4 regions of the Buttiauxella noackiae genome follow, and region 1 is predicted to be linked to each of the others. Evidence: predicted binding sites of a transcription regulator. Region 1 holds the regulator's gene; each other region holds the start of a gene.
What was found. Region 1 encodes PhoB, which activates phosphate uptake and scavenging genes when phosphate is short. Its sites were predicted from a motif close to CTGTCATAAAACTGNCNNAT; they were not measured.
Positions count from the first base shown of each region.

Region 2: kdgR (DNA-binding transcriptional regulator KdgR) is a predicted target of PhoB. The motif match lies at 2,544-2,563, and genes of this name have one in related genera.
Region 3: acuI (acrylyl-CoA reductase (NADPH)) is a predicted target of PhoB. The motif match lies at 1,423-1,442, and genes of this name have one in related genera.
Region 4: phnC (phosphonate ABC transporter ATP-binding protein) is a predicted target of PhoB. The motif match lies at 2,346-2,365, and genes of this name have one in related genera.

Region 1 covers NZ_JPRU01000002.1:451,052-455,266, reverse strand. Annotated here, with positions in the region: gene phoR (phosphate regulon sensor histidine kinase PhoR) at 1-1,190, opposite strand, end outside; gene phoB (phosphate response regulator transcription factor PhoB) at 1,213-1,902, opposite strand; gene sbcD (exonuclease subunit SbcD) at 2,091-3,308, shown strand; gene sbcC (exonuclease subunit SbcC) at 3,305-4,215, shown strand, end outside.
Region 2 covers NZ_JPRU01000001.1:176,849-181,063, reverse strand. Annotated here, with positions in the region: gene IX31_RS00780 (MBL fold metallo-hydrolase) at 1-670, opposite strand, end outside; gene IX31_RS00775 (YebO family protein) at 707-994, opposite strand; gene mgrB (PhoP/PhoQ regulatory lipoprotein MgrB) at 1,069-1,212, opposite strand; gene IX31_RS00770 (YobH family protein) at 1,371-1,613, shown strand; gene kdgR (DNA-binding transcriptional regulator KdgR) at 1,660-2,451, opposite strand; gene IX31_RS00760 (MFS transporter) at 2,631-4,007, shown strand; gene htpX (protease HtpX) at 4,053-4,215, opposite strand, start outside.
Region 3 covers NZ_JPRU01000002.1:733,032-737,246, forward strand. Annotated here, with positions in the region: gene IX31_RS11870 (ABC transporter ATP-binding protein) at 1-385, opposite strand, end outside; gene IX31_RS11875 (ABC transporter substrate-binding protein) at 395-1,381, opposite strand; gene acuI (acrylyl-CoA reductase (NADPH)) at 1,641-2,615, shown strand; gene cobT (nicotinate-nucleotide--dimethylbenzimidazole phosphoribosyltransferase) at 2,734-3,786, opposite strand; gene cobS (adenosylcobinamide-GDP ribazoletransferase) at 3,892-4,215, opposite strand, start outside.
Region 4 covers NZ_JPRU01000001.1:22,512-26,726, forward strand. Annotated here, with positions in the region: gene IX31_RS00045 (zinc ribbon domain-containing protein YjdM) at 1-334, shown strand, start outside; gene yjdN (VOC family metalloprotein YjdN) at 445-882, shown strand; gene IX31_RS00055 (phospholipase effector Tle1 domain-containing protein) at 1,000-2,214, opposite strand; gene phnC (phosphonate ABC transporter ATP-binding protein) at 2,407-3,189, shown strand; gene phnD (phosphonate ABC transporter substrate-binding protein) at 3,224-4,215, shown strand, end outside.

The sequences.
Region 1 (4,215 bases):
GCATGTTTCACTATCGCAAGCCCCAGCCCGCTACCACCGGTTTGCCGTGAACGCGCTTTATCTACGCGGTAAAAACGCTCAGTCAGGCGCGGAATATGTTCAGCTGAAATGCCAGGCCCCGTATCTTCAACACTAAAACACGCACCACCTGCAATCCGTTTCCAGCTCACCGTAATATATGTGCCCTCTGGCGTATGGTTTACCGCGTTGTAAACGAGGTTCGAAATCGCACTGCGCAATTGTTCTTCATTACCAAACACTTTCAAGGTTGAGTCGATATCAAACTCTAACGTCTGTCTTTGTTGGCTGAGAGTCTGCGCTTCGCGCTCCACCACACGCAACATCAGTGGGACATCAATCTTTTCATTGAGCACCATCGCCGGGGCTGCTTCAATTTTTGACAGTGTCAGAAGTTGCTTAACCAGGCCTTCCATTCGTGAAGTTTGTTCACGCATGGTACCTAGCGCTTTGTCCCGCAATGGCCCTTCAAGCGCCTGATCCTGCATCATTTCCAGGTAACCTTGCAGCACTGTCAATGGTGTCCGCAGTTCATGGCTGACGTTGGCAAAAAAGTTACGGCGCGCCCCTTCAAGCTGGTGCATCTGAGTCACATCACGCGCCACCAACAGCCACTGTTCGTCGCTGTATGGCATTACGCGAAATTCCAGATGACGGCCATTATTGAGCACAAGTGTCAGTGGGCGGGAAAAATCTTTTTGTGACAAATAGCGGGTAAATTCCGGGTATCGCAGCAAATTAAGGATGTTCTGCCCGTTATCGTCCGGCCAGCGCAACCCTAATAACTGTTGAGCAAGACCATTACACCAAAAAATCGTCCCTTCTTCGGTGGTCAGCACAACCGCATCAGGCAATGATTCCGCACCGCTACGAAAGCGCTTAATCAGGTTACCTAACTCTTTGCGGCGTTTTTTATTACGCAACTGCATCTGGTGAAGGCCGTAGAGCAATGGATCCCAACTCCCCCGCCCCGGAGGAGGCGTCATGCTGCGATCAACCCATAACCACCACGATAGACGCAACAAATTCCAGAAATGCCAAACCAGCAGCCCAGTGACCGCCAGTAATAAAAACCAGGGTAAATGACCAAAAATAAGGCCTAAAATGACGGCCGGTATACAACAGAGCACCAGCTCCAGTACCAGCCTTTTCCATGACAACCGTTCCAGCACGCGTCACTCTCCTGATAAGGAATTAAAAGCGGGTTGAGAACCGATAACCCGTACCGCGTACTGTTTGTACCATTCTGTCATGTCCACTGTGTTCGAGTGCTTTGCGTAACCGCCTAATATGTACGTCCACCGTTCGGTCTTCGACATAAACATTGGTGCCCCACACATGGTTAAGCAATTGCTCACGGCTATACACACGCTCCGGGTGCGTCATAAAGAAGTGTAATAACTTAAACTCGGTTGGCCCCATATCCAGTGGGTTTTCGCCAGTCATTACCCGGTGCGATGATGGGTCCAGACTCAGCCCTTGCATCTCAATTACCTCTTCCACCGCCATTGGCGAGATACGCCGCATCACAGCTTTAATTCGCGCCACCAGCTCCTTCGGGGAAAACGGCTTAGTAATATAATCATCGGCCCCAACTTCCAGGCCGCGCACGCGATCTTCTTCTTCCCCACGCGCCGTCAGCATCATCACCGGTATTTCACGGGTTAATGCTTCACGTTTCAGGTGCTTGATAAACTGAATCCCCGAACCACCCGGCAACATCCAATCCAGCAATATCAGGTCAGGAAAGGGTTCAATAAGCAGATTCACTGCACTGTCATAATCTTCCGCTTCTACAGGTTGAAAACCGTTTTGCTCGAGCACAAAGCTCACCATTTCACGGATTGGAGCTTCATCTTCTACGACTAAAATACGCTTCGCCATGATTCGCCCTGCTCAAGGAATAATTATTGTTGTTTCAATGCGGCGCCATTATGCGTCAGATTTATGACAGATTTATGAAAAACATGACCGCCAGATGACCCATCACTTTGAATTATGACACTCAGTTATGCCGTTATTCCGTATCCGCTTTATAATCGCGGCTACGCTTTTGAACCACGGGACAAGTAATGCGCATTATTCACACATCAGACTGGCATCTGGGTCAAAATTTTTATACCAAAAGCCGCGGTCCTGAGCACCAGGCGTTTCTTGAATGGTTGCTGAAAGCCGCAGTCGAGCATGATGTGGATGCCATAATTGTCGCGGGCGATATTTTTGATACCGGCTCGCCACCGAGCTATGCGCGTGAACTATATAACCGCTTTGTGGTGCAACTCCAGGCAACGGGCTGCTCACTCGTGGTGCTGGCCGGAAACCATGACTCCGTCGCGACGCTTAACGAATCCCGCGAACTGATGGCGTGCCTGAATACATATGTTATTGCCAGTGCTCGCCATGATACCAGCCAGCAAGCTATTGTTCTAAAATCCAAAAGTGGTCAACCCGGTGCGATTCTCTGCCCTATTCCATTTTTGCGCCCACGCGATATTCAAAGCAGCCAGGCGGGTTTATCCGGCCATGAAAAACAGCGTTCATTAATGGAAGCCATCAGCGAGCATTATCAACAGTGTTATAGCGCGGCCTGCGATTTACGCGCTGATGCAAAGCTGCCGATTATTGCCACCGGACATTTAACGACGGTCGGCGTGACCAAAAGCGATGCGGTGCGCGACATTTATATCGGCACGCTCGATGCCTTCCCGGCGCAGCACTTCCCGCAGGCGGATTACATCGCGCTGGGCCATATTCACCGTGCGCAATTAATTGGCGGCACTGAACATATCCGTTATAGCGGCTCGCCAATTCCATTAAGTTTTGATGAAACCGGCAAAAGCAAAAGCGTTTATCTGGTGGAATTTGCCGAAGGCAAACTGCATGAAGTCAACGCGCTGAATGTACCCGTCAGCCAGCCGCTGGCGGTGATCAAAGGCTCTCTTAGCGAAATAGAACAACAGCTGACGCAGTGGCGCGATGCCCCCACAGAGCCCAAAGTGTGGCTGGATATTGAAATCGCCACCGATGAATATCTGCATGATATGCAGCGCCATATTCAGCAACTCACTGAAACATTGCCCGTTGAAGTGGTGTTGCTGCGCCGCAGCCGAGAACAGCGTGAACGCGTTATCGCCCAGCAGCACAAAGAAACCCTGAGTGAACTGACGGTGGAAGAAGTTTTTGAGCGCCGCCTGATTCAGGAAGAGACCACGGAAGAACGCGCGCAACGTTTGCGCACTCTGTTTGCCCAGACAGTGGCAAGCCTGCATGACGCGGAGGAACAGGCATGAAAATTCTCAGCCTGCGGTTAAAAAACCTCAACTCCCTGAAAGGGGAATGGAAAATTGATTTCACCAGCGAGCCTTTTGCCAGCAACGGCTTGTTTGCGATTACCGGGCCAACCGGTGCCGGGAAAACCACGCTGCTCGATGCGATCTGCCTCGCGCTTTATCACAAAACTCCGCGCCTCAATACCGTCTCCCAGTCGCAAAATGACCTGATGACGCGGGATACCGCCGAATGCCTGGCGGAAGTGGAGTTTGAAGTCAAAGGCGTGGCGTATCGCGCATTCTGGAGCCAGAATCGTGCGCGCAATGCGGTAAACGGCAATCTGCAAGCTCCGCGCGTGGAGCTGGCCGAAGTCGCCAGCGGCAAAATAGTTGCCGATAAGGTCAAAGATAAGCTCGATCTTACCGCCAAGCTAACCGGGCTGGATTACGACCGTTTTACCCGCTCGATGATGCTTTCCCAGGGCCAGTTCGCCGCGTTTTTAAACGCCGATGCTAATGACCGCGCCTCACTGCTGGAAGAACTCACCGGCACCGAAATCTACGGCACCGTTTCTGCGGCGGTGTTCGAAAATCATAAGAATGTGCGCAGCCAGCTTGAAAACCTGCAAGCCCAGGCCGCAGGTGTCGCGCTGTTAAGCGAAGAGCAGCGCCAGCAGCTTTCCGGGAGTTTGCAGGCACTCACTACAGAAGAAAAAACACGGCTGGCAGAACAGCTCAAACTCCAGCAGCACCAACAATGGCTAAGCCAACTTGCACAGTTTACGCAAAACCATGCGCAATCCGAGCTGGCGCGCAATACGGCCGCACGAGCCATTGAAGAAGCGGCACCTTTATTAGAAAAACTAACGCGCGCGCAGCCAGCGGAGAAACTGCGCCCGGACTGGCAACGCCTGCAAGAGCTCCAGAC
Region 2 (4,215 bases), on a different contig from region 1:
TAAACCATATCCGTAAATGGCTACTTTCGATAATCCATCCACACCACAAACTCCGGTTACGATCCCAGAATGAGCGCATGCTCCAGTGTTGCGCCGGTACCGAAGTAAAGATCATTTCCTGCCAGCTAAAGCTCTGCCACCAATCAAGCTCTGTGACCTGGTGAATGCCCCGACGGGTAAACCACGATTTTAAGCCCAATGGGACAAAGAAATGAGTGTTGGGGAAATGACGGGAAATCTGTCGAATCGTGGAGTAATCCAGATGATCGTAATGATTATGTGAAATCAAAACTGCATCAAGCTGATGCAAATCATTGATATGAATTGGGGTTGGAGTCTTACGTTTGGGTCCAGCAAATGATAAAGGTGAAGCCCGTCGGGACAATACAGGGTCTGTCAGTAAATATTTGCCATTAATACGCAATAATACTGTTGCATGTCCTAGCCACCATAACCGGTCATCCTGTCCTTTAAGCTCGACCTTCTGACACCACCGCTCCGTAAAAGCGGCATAACCATCGCTCGGAGGATGAGGTAATCCCTGTGCTTTTCGCTCTTTTCGCCAGCGTTCAACATCACCCGGTTTTCGTAGGCTTGACTCCAGATTACGAAAACCGTCAATTTGGTGATGAGATTTTAGAGGATCAAACCAGGGATTTTTCCACCGCATGGTTACTCCGCAGCAACACAAACAGGTTAATCAGGATTAGCGCTCAGCAACCAGACGAATAAAATCGTCTTCGACTTCATCATCTTCCTTCGCAACTTCTGGTTCTTCCTTAACGACTTCAGGCTCGTTCGCTTCACACAAACGTCGTAACAGAGCAGTCTGGCGCTTTTGCTGATCCAGCAACTCTTCAAGAAGCTCGATCTGTTCATTGGTGCGGCTACTCGCGCGGTTAACAAAGAACCACATTACGAGTCCAATAACTAGTACCACCAGGGAAACTGTCAGGGACACGATATTCAACGCGCCAACACTTAATTCGTTCATATTACCACCTCAGCAAAACGCGCTATTCTACACCTGCCGGGCCTTAAGGTAAGCACTATGTGGATAAAAACACACTACCAAGGAATAAATTTATTAATGGTACAAATGCCGCTGAAAAATTGTACATCCTGATCACACATGACATTGACCATTTGGGTCCACAGCAGCAAACAGACGAAAAAAACCGCAATCAGTATAAGCCATCTGTACTTTCTCACTACAACTCTCCACCTCTTTCCTATTTATTGTAAAGTCTTACATAGACAGCCTAAACCACACATAACTCTCACTCATATTATTTAAGAATCATCACATTGCTACTACAGTGCAATCCGCTACGCTTAGAAGTCTAATTACTTAATAATAAGAGGTACCTATGCGTATTGTGATCCGCACTATTATTGTAATAGCGCTTTTGTGGATCGGTTTGCTCCTCTCGGGATATGGAGTTTTGATTGGAAGTCATGAAAATGCTGCAGGTATGGGGCTTCAATGCAAATACCTGACCGCTCGAAATGTCACCACAGCACAATTTGTTCATACCAGTAGTGGAATTATCGGACTTAGCGATTGCCCAGTATTGCGTAAAAGTGATGAAGTTATCGATACGGGTAACTAGGAATGTATAAAGAAAACGCCGCTTAATAGCGGCGTTTTCTATTTCATCAGAATGGATACTCGTGATAACCCATTTGTTCAGAAATAGTTCGGGCTGCGTCATGAAGCATCGCTACATATTCATGGAGCCTGTCTTCAGAAAAACGAAGTGTCGGGAATGAAATACTCAAACCAGCAATAACGACACCAAATCGGTCAAAAACAGGTACGCCGATGCAGCGTAAACCTTCTTCCTGTTCTTGGTTATCTTCACCGTAGCCCTGCTCACGCACGGTATCCAGAACGTCCAACAATTCGTCAGTGCTCATGATAGTACGCTCAGTGCTGCGGTTATATTCCACATCAGCAAGGATTTCACGCACTTCATTGCGATCGCGCCACGCCAGAAGCACCTTACCAATCGCGGTGCTGTACAACGGGTTACGACGACCGATGCGCGAGTACATGCGCAGGTTGTACATAGAGTCAATCTTATGGATATAGACAATACTGTCTTCATCCAACGCACCCAAGTGGATGGTTTCTTTCGTCAGACGCGATAACTCTCGCATTTGAATGTCTGCGCTACGAATTAAATCAACGTTCTGCAATGCACGCGCACCAAGCTCAAACAGCTTTAGGGTAAGCGAGTATTTTTCAGATTCGCCTTCCTGAGCGACATAACCCAGGGATTTCATAGTCTGCAAAAAGCGATAGACGGTGCTTTTTGACATCATTACGCGTTGCGATAATTCAGTAATACCAATTTCGCGTTCTTCGCCAAGCGCCTGTAAAATGCCAAAAACTTTCAGGACAGAAGAGACAGAATCAGGTTGTTTATCCAGATCTGCGATAGCCATTAAATCACCTCGATCGCATTTGTTTTATAAAAATCAGAACTGGTTTTTAGTATAAGTTGACTACCATGTCATCGCAATGAATCTATTCTATTTCGTTACAAATCTGCGACATATCCCTTAAATTTAGTGCTATTATTATTGCTCTTCGTATAAATCACCCATGAATTTAAATTTCCCTTATGGATAAAACCCTTGCTGATGGTCTTCCATTACCGCAGCGCTATGGTGCTATTTTGGCCATTGCGTTGGGTATCACAATGGCAGTTCTGGATGGCGTGATCGCAAACGTAGCACTTCCAACTATTGCCCGAGAACTAAACGCCAGCCCGGCAGAATCAATCTGGATAGTGAATAGCTATCAAATCGCAATAATTGTTTCGTTACTGTCGATGTCATTCTTAGGCGACATTTTTGGCTATCGCCGGATATATCAATGCGGGCTGATTTTGTTCTGCATGACATCACTGTTTTGTGCGCTGTCGAATTCATTGCCCATGTTAACATTCGCTCGTGTGCTTCAGGGCTTTGGCGGTGCCGCATTAATGAGCGTCAATACTGCTCTGATTAGGCTTATCTATCCGCAAAAATATCTCGGTCGTGGAATGGGGATTAACTCGTTTATTGTCGCCGTATCCTCAGCTGCCGGGCCAACTATTGCCGCAGCTATTCTTTCTGTTGCATCGTGGAAATGGCTGTTTTTGATTAATGTGCCAATTGGCATTCTCGCGCTATTGTTAGCAATTCGTTTTCTGCCTCCCAATCAACAAAAATCACAGGGCCAACGCTTCGATATTCCCAGCGCGATTATGAATGCCTTGACGTTCGGCCTGTTGATCTCGGCAATTAGCGGTTTCGCCCAAGGGCAGTCAGGCTGGCTGATCATTTCAGAGCTCGTTGCATTAAGTGTGATTGGCTTCTTCTTTATTCGCCGTCAATTGAAACTCCCCTTCCCTCTGTTACCCGTAGATTTATTGCGTATTCCTGTGTTTTCATTATCTATGGGAACGTCCGTATGTTCCTTCGCCGCTCAAATGTTAGCGATGGTTTCGCTTCCCTTTTTCTTGCAATCAACATTGGGACGCAGCGAAGTAGAAACGGGTCTGCTTCTCACACCATGGCCAATTGCAACAATGATAATGGCACCTGTTGCTGGTCATTTGATTGGACGAGTACATGCAGGGCTGCTGGGTGGACTCGGGCTTGTTGTTATGGCATTCGGTTTATTTGCTTTGGCGTTGTTACCGCACAACCCTACCGATATCGATATCATCTGGCGCATGCTTTTGTGTGGCGCTGGTTTCGGTTTGTTCCAGTCACCGAATAACCACACCATTATTTCTTCAGCACCGCGTAACCGCAGCGGCGGTGCCAGTGGCATGTTAGGCACGGCTCGATTGTTAGGCCAGAGTTGCGGTGCAGCTCTGGTGGCTCTGATGTTCAACCTTTTCGCGACTCACGGAACGCATGCCTCGCTGTTACTGGCAGGGAGCTTTGCAACCATCGCAGCTATTGTCAGCAGTTTGCGCATGTCCCAACCTACGCCATCACAGGCATAAAAAAAGCGTGCCAGCGATGGCACGCTTTTTCATTGCGACTTACGACTACTTCAAATATTCGCCGTTACGCAGCGCTTCAATACGCTTATCCAGCGGCGGGTGAGTCATGAACAATTCACTCATAGACTTCGCCTTACCATTGATACAAAACGCCATCATGCTGCTGGCTTCTTGCGGTTCATAGCTGGTTTTCAGGCGCTGCAGTGCG
Region 3 (4,215 bases), 280 kb from region 1:
GCGTCAGCCCTGTCATTTCCAGCAATTCATACCCACGCGCGGTATCTTTAGCATCCACGCGGCCATACTTGTGTTTCATCGGAAAAGTGATGTTATCGAGCACAGTGAGCCACGGCAGCAACGTCGGTTTCTGGAACACAAACCCCATTTCATCACGCGGTTCGGTCACCGGCTTGCCATATACAGAAATCATGCCGCTGCTCGGTTTGAGCAACCCGGCAATCAAACGTAAAATGGTCGATTTTCCGCAGCCTGACGGACCAATAAATGAGACGAATTCGTGGCGGCGTAGCGTCAGATTCACCTCATCAAGTGCCGTAACCCTGGTACCATCAGCAGATATAAACGTCTGATTGACATGACTAAGCTCTATAACAGGCTGCATAACATTCCCTTATTGTGCGAGAAAACTACGGTCGACCAGAGTTTCCGGGGTTACTTTATCGCTCGGATATTTCATTGATTTCGCCACCCATTCCCACGTGTGTTTCAGGAGCGTTGAGTCAAATTGCCCCAGGCCATCGCGCTGGCTAATTTCATTGTTAATCAGCGGTTTTGTGACATCGAAATCGGCTTTCAGCATTGCAACATCAGCTTCAGGCACCATCGCTTTTTGGTCAGCGGCGGCTTTATCCGGATGCGCGAGGCTAAATTCGATAGACTTTTTGGAAGCCCGGACGAAACGCGCTACAACATCCGGCTTTTCTTTGATGAGCTTATCGGAAGCAAAGAACGACAAGCCGTAGCCATCGAGGCCGTAATCGCTCCAGGCCAGTTCAAGCGGTTTTTTACTCACCTGAGCCAGCGTCGCTTCAATGTTCGGGCGGTTCGTTGACCACACCACAACACCATCAACACGTCCCTGCGCAAGCATTGGCACCAACGTGCCCGGGTCCGCTTTGATCTGTTTTACGCTATCGGGGTCAACACCATTGTTTTGCAACATGATCGGCAATAAAGCGTTAGACGCAGAGAACGTTGGAATGCCAAGCGTTTTGCCTTTCAGGCTTTTCATATCGGTTACACCGCTGCCCTGCCACGAGTAGATCGCATCCGGTTGTTTTGAGTAGATGCTCATGATGGCTTTCACCGGAATACCGCCTTCGGCCTGCGCCATCATTAAAGAAGCAATCCCGCCAGTTCCCACATCAGCCGCACCTGAAGCAATTTTCGTCAGCGTGTCGCTGCTGCCACGGCCCGGTAATATGGCGACATCCAGCCCTTCGGCTGCGTAAAAACCTTCCTGGACACCAACAAAAACGAATGCTTTATCACCGCCATTTGGCATCCAGTCGAGTTGCAGTTTTAGCTTATCCAGCGCACTCGCATGCGCACTTGCCAGTACCAGGGCTACAGCGGTTGTAAGTCGAATGACGCGCATGCTTATCTCCTCAGAAGGTGCTGAAACTGCCCCGCGGGCATATGTGAAACTTTTGTCACAACGGTTAGAAACTTTTGTTTCAAACATACGAGTGACAGGGCCAAAAGTTAAAATATGAAAATCTTATAACCTGCTAAAAAGCAGCCATTTACACAGGAATATTGTTGGTATTCTTTATTCTCAGGTGCTTCGGGTATACCGTGTTGGGCATCAGAAACAATTAGGCTGGAATACCCGGCCCAACGAATGAGGAATCACCATGAAAGCAGTCGTACTTGAGCAAGTTGAAGGCAAGACTCTGGCAGAGGTAAAACAAATCTCTGAGCCGGCAATCGATCTGGGAAATGTGCTGGTTGATGTTGAGTGGTCAAGCCTGAACTATAAAGATGCGCTGGCGATCACCGGCACAGGCAAAATCATCCGTAACTTCCCGATGGTTCCGGGGATTGATTTCGCAGGCCGCGTGGCGAGTAGTGATGATGCTAATTTCAGCGTAGGTCAGGAAGTGGTGTTGACCGGCTGGGGTGTGGGCGAAAATCATTGGGGCGGCCTTGCTGAACAAGCGCGTGTGAAATCCGAATGGCTGGTTCCCCTGCCTGCTGGCCTTAGCGCACGTAAAGCGATGATCGTTGGTACCGCTGGATTTACTGCCATGCTGTGCGTGATGGCGCTGGAAGATGCAGGTATTACGCCAGAAAGCGGTGAAGTGGTTGTAACCGGTGCCAGCGGCGGCGTAGGCAGTACTGCAATCGCTCTGCTGCATGCTTTGGGCTACCAGGTTGCCGCTGTTTCTGGCCGGGAATCCACACACGACTATCTGCGCCAGTTAGGTGCCAGCCGCATTCTGCCACGCAGTGAATTCGCTGAAACTCGTCCGCTGGAAAAACAAGTGTGGGCTGGCGCGGTAGATACCGTAGGTGGCAATGTGCTCGCCAAACTGCTCGCACAGATGAACTACTCAGGTTGTGTCGCGGCCTGTGGCCTCGCGGGAGGGTTCTCACTGCCAACAACGGTGATGCCATTCATTCTGCGTAACGTGCGCCTGCAAGGTGTAGATTCGGTGAGTGCCCCGCAAGTTCGTCGCATCGCTGCATGGAAACGCCTTGCTGAGTTATTGCCAGAGAGCTTCTATGAAACTGCGACAACAGAAATTAGCCTGGAGCAGGCGCCACAAGTTGCCGAAAGCTTTATGAGCAATGAGATTCAGGGCCGCACGTTGGTGAAAGTGAAATAAACCATCTGTGAGTGTCGGGTGGCGCTGCGCTTACCCGACCTACAACTGATTGATTTTTTTAGCCGTTGTAGGGTGGATAAGCGATTAGCGCCATCCACCGATTTACGACTCTGAATCCTTAGCCCGGCAACACAATATTGCTGTCCGCAAGCGATCCCATATTGTTGTGCATTGCGCATGCCGCATCCACCAGATGCATTGCCAGTGCCGCACCACTGCCTTCACCTAAACGCATACCCATTTGCAAATACGGCTCCAACCCTAATTTATTCATCGCGATAACCGCACCTTTTTCCGCAGATAAATGCGACGGGATTAGGTAATCACGCACACCGGGTGCAATCTGGCAGGCCGCGAGTGCTGAGGCATACGACAAGAAACCGTCGAGAACGACCGGCAGGCCAGCAGCCGCTGCACCTAACATCACCCCTGTCATCCCTACCAGGTCGAAACCACCCACTTTGGCCAGCACATCAATACCATCAGCTGCATCAGGTTGATTGGTTTCAATCGCTTTACGTACTACGGAAATTTTGTGATGCATCTGGTCGACTGGGAAGTTAGCGCCCATACCAACAACGTCATCCGGTGAGCTATCGGTGAACACGCTGACCATCGCTGCCGCAGGCGTGGTATTGGCCATACCCAGTTCACCCACACCAAACAGCGTTACACCTTCAGCGGCTTTCTGAATGGTGAGTTGCATGGTTGCCAGCAGCAGATTTTCAGCTTGCTCACGACTCATCGCCGGGCCTTGCGCAATATTGCCACTGCCGCGTGCCACCTTCATATCCAGTACACCTGGCAGAACATCGCTGTCGATACCAACATCGACCACATGAATATCCGCACCGACAGTCGCGCCCAGGACACACACGCCAGTGTTGTGGCGCGTCATGTTCATCGCCTGAATAGCAGTGACAATTTGCGGTGAAATAGCCACACCTTCGGCATATACACCGTGGTCGGCACACATCACGAAGATTGATTTGCGTTTAGTGTTCAGGCCATTTTTCATACCTGGCATTCCTGCCAGCTGCACCGCTAATGCTTCAAGACGCCCGAGGCTGCCGAACGGTTTAAGCAGGCCGTCGATATGTTGTTGTGCGCGTGACATTGCTTCGCTATCAAGCGGAGAAATCATTGCCAAAAGGGAGTTCAGTGTTTGCATTTTTTTCTCTTTAGAATCGGGATAAATAATGGTGGATGACGCTGCGTTTATCCACCCGACCTCAGCTCATTTCGTAGGTCGGATAAGCGCAGCGTCATCCGACAATCAACGCAGCAGTGCCAACAAAAACACCAGCTCGCCTAATTCGATAGCCGCGCCTAACGTGTCACCTGTTTGCCCGCCGAGCGTGCGCTTTAACATCAGGCCAAGGCCATACATCGCCAGTATTGTGATTACCAGCGCCAGCAGCCCGGATGTGGGCAGCAGAACCGTACACAGCACCGCGCCGCCAATCAGCGTCAGCAGCGCTTGTGTGCCCGTCACTTTGCCAATAAACAAATTGCCCAGACCTTGTTCACGCGCATACTTGTGGTTGTACATCAGCAGCACACAAGCACTCCGCCCGGCAATGGACGCGGCGGCCAGCAC
Region 4 (4,215 bases), on a different contig from region 1:
GACACTCCCTCATTGCCCTAAATGCAATTCCGAGTACACCTACGAAGACAACGGTATGTTTATCTGCCCGGAATGTGCGCATGAATGGAATGATGCCGAACCTGCAGCAGACAACGATCAACTGGTAGTTAAAGATGCCAACGGCAACCTGTTAGTTGACGGTGATAACGTCACTGTAATTAAAGATCTGAAGGTCAAAGGCAGCTCTTCAATGTTGAAGATTGGTACTAAAGTAAAAGGTATCCGTCTGGTTGAAGGCGACCATAACATCGATTGCAAGATTGATGGTTTCGGCCAAATGAAGCTGAAATCTGAGTTCGTTAAGAAGAACTAAGTAAGTTTTCCTCTCCCCCGGGAGAGGAGAAAAACCACCCTCCCCCGCCTGGCTTGCCCAACTTCCCCCAACTAAACTTCTTGTGCACTCCGCATTATGAGGAATTAGCCATGTCTGTAAGCCCCTACATCTTTTTTGACGGCACCTGTGAAGAAGCGATTGAGTTCTACAAACAAGCCATCGGTGCTGAGCTGTTGTTTAAAATGACTTTTGGTGAAATGCCAAAAGACGAGAATCAGTCGGCTGAAGGATGCAGCAGCGGTTTTAACTGGCCGGACGATAAAATCATGCATGCCAATGTGCGCATTGGCGATGGTGAAGTGATGATGAGCGACGGCAATATGGCCGCCGATAAAGTAAAACACGCGGGCTACTCGCTGAGTTTATCCAGCAAAGATGTCAGTGAGGGAAAACGTTGGTTCGACAACCTTTCCGCAGGTGGTGAGGTCACCATGCCATGGAGCGAAACATTCTGGGCAAAAGGCTTCGGTATGCTTACCGATAAATACGGTATTCCATGGATGGTGAATGTCGAAAAACCGATGTAACCAGTTCGACCTGATGCCAAACGTAGGTCGGATAAGCGCAGCGTCATCCGACAAATCTGACGAAAATGGTGGATGACGCTTGCGCTTATCCACCTACGCAACCCATTCTCAATCTTTTTACCGCGCAATCGCCCAGTTAATGGGGATAGCACCTTCCCCGCGCAGATAATCCTGCAAAGGCTGCGGGCTATATGAACCACTCAGCCATTCCCCATTGATTGCCGACTGCTGAAGTAACGTTGCACCACCACTAAGACGCTCAATCACCGACTGGTGAACCATCATAGATGAAGTGATCGGTGGCGGAAGTTGCCGGGGCATAATGCGCAGATAGCGCGTGGGTGGATACCAGTCACAATGCAGCGGCCCAAGGGGGTCGGCCACCACTTCGCTGGGTGCCAGATTAACGCCCAAATCGTCGAGTGCATCGTGCATCCAAAGGTATGCACCATTCGACAAGCTGCGGTCCTCGTCCGTGCCAATATAGCCCCCACCGACATCATGATGAATACCGGGAAACATCACCTGCAAAATACGATCGCGGTTATCCCACAGCACCGGTGCTAAATCGAGGCGTTGCTCGTCAATGGCAATGGCCTGAAGGCCGTATTTAACCCGTGAGTGCAGCTCAGTATTGTTAAAACGAAAAACGTTATACCGCTTATCATTGAAATACTTGGGAATGCCCATCTGCCCAACGGTTTCCCACACCGCTACCGCTTCGATGGACGCCGGTCGAGTTATGCAGGTTGGGTCTACGCTGTCACAAAAAAATCCCGGCAGCTCACGCACCACACCGCCCAAAAGGCTGGGGCTCATATCCGGAGCATGAGCAAGATATTGCGCCCATACGGATGAAGCAAAACGCCACGCTTCATCTTTATTGCGAGCATTTAAATTCAGCTTTTCACGATTTAATAAACCACGGTCGATAATCATCTGCGCCAGCACTCGCGCGGTATAAGCACCCTGGCTAAATCCCACCAGATAGATACGATCGCCCGCCTGCCAGTGTCGACTAATAAAGGTATACCCGCGAATGATCGGTACGATCAACTCGGCGCCAAAAGCACCTCCGAGGCGTTTCACCAGACCATTATGCGGATCGCCCTTACCATAAATGTACTTGGCAACTTGTACGATCCCGCCGCTGCTATTGGTCAGGATCTTTTCTTGCTCATTGGCTAACAACAAACTTTGCTTATCAACCGTGCCTTTTAAATCAACAAACAATTGATAAACGTTACTCGCTGCGGCTTCGTCATCCGCTTGATTTTCTACACCGGGAGCGGTCCATGTGCCATCGGCACAAAAAATAATGTTTTTGCTCATCGCTGCTTTCCCAACGACCGACGGGTATCTGTAAGCAAAGACAAAAACGAAGCGTGAAACAATACGACAAATAGTTGATTAGCCTGATGACTTCCAGGCTCCCGCTCACTCTTCATCATATCGAAACTTATCTTTAACAAAATCGTCACATTCTATCGGCACCATGAGGCAACTTTTTAAGGAGCCTGAATGATGCAAACAATTATTCGCGTCAACAAATTGAGCAAAACCTTCAACCAGCATCAGGCATTAAATGCTGTTGATTTGGAAGTAAATGAAGGTGAGATGGTCGCTCTGCTGGGGCCGTCAGGTTCAGGCAAATCCACCCTCTTACGCCATCTGAGCGGTCTGATTACTTCTGATAAATCAGCTCATTGTCACGTTGAATTGCTAGGCCGCACCGTCCAAAAAGCGGGCCGTCTGGCAAGTGATATTCGTAAGAGTCGTGCTCACACCGGCTACATTTTCCAGCAGTTCAACCTGGTGAACCGCCTGACAGTACTGGAAAACGTACTGATTGGCGCACTGGGTTCCACGCCGTTCTGGCGCACCTGTTTTAACTGGTTTACCCGCGAACAAAAGCAACGTGCGTTGCAGGCGCTGACCCGCGTCGGCATGACGCAATTTGCGTATCAACGTGTATCCACCCTGTCCGGTGGGCAGCAACAGCGCGTGGCGATTGCCCGTGCGCTGATGCAGCAAGCAAAAGTGATTCTGGCCGATGAACCCATTGCCTCACTCGACCCGGAATCAGCACGCATTGTTATGGAAACGCTACACGACATTAACCGCCTGGATGGCATCACCGTAGTGGTGACGCTGCATCAGGTGGACTACGCCCTGCGCTACTGCGAACGCATCGTCGCTCTGCGTCAGGGTCATGTGTTTTACGACGGAAGCAGCTCTGAGTTCGACAACGAACGTCTGGGCAATCTTTACCGCAGCATGAATCGCGTTGATGCGGTTGCTGCTTAACAACTTTGTTATCTCTTTCAAGGAACAGTCAGCCATGAGCTACAAAAAAGTTGCCGCCCTCGCCTTTACCAGCCTGCTAAGCGTCAGCACTCTGTTCAGCACCGCCCATGCGGATGAACAAGAAAAGTCCCTGAACTTCGGCATCATCTCGACTGAATCACAACAAAACCTGAAACCGCAGTGGGACCCGTTCCTGAAGGATATGGAGAAGAAACTGGGCATGAAAGTGAATGCTTTCTTCGCTCCGGACTACGCAGGGATTATCCAGGGGATGCGCTTTAACAAAGTTGATATCGCCTGGTACGGCAACCTTTCGGCCATGGAAGCAGTTGACCGCGCTAACGGTCAGGTATTTGCTCAGACGGTAGCAGTAGATGGCAGCCCGGGTTACTGGAGCGTGCTTATCGTTAACAAAGACAGCCCAATCAACAACCTGCAAGACATGCTGGCAAAACGCAAAGAGCTGACTTTCGGCAACGGTGACCCGAACTCTACTTCTGGTTACCTCGTCCCGGGATACTACGTTTTCGCCAAGAACAACGCATCGGTGAGTGAGTTTAAACGCTCTGTGAATGCCAGCCATGAAACCAACGCCCTGGCCGTTGCCAACAAGCAAGTCGACGTGGCAACCAACAACACCGAAAACCTCGAAAAACTGAAAACGTCCGCACCTGAAAAACTTAAAGAACTGAAAGTCATCTGGAAATCGCCACTGATTCCAGGTGACCCAATCGCATGGCGTAAAAACCTGTCTGAAACCACAAAAGACAAGATCTACGACTTCTTTATGACTTACGGCAAAACACCGGAAGAGAAAGAGGTCCTGACTCGTCTCGGTTGGGCTCCGTTCCGTCCATCCAGCGACCTGCAACTGGTGCCGATTCGCCAGCTGGCACTGTTTAAACAAATGCAGGGAGTGAAGGACAACAAAGGCATGGATGACAAAGATAAAACAATCAAAGTCAGCGAGTTGCAGAACCAACTTAGCGATCTGGATCGTTTGACTGCGGCACTGTCTGCCATGAG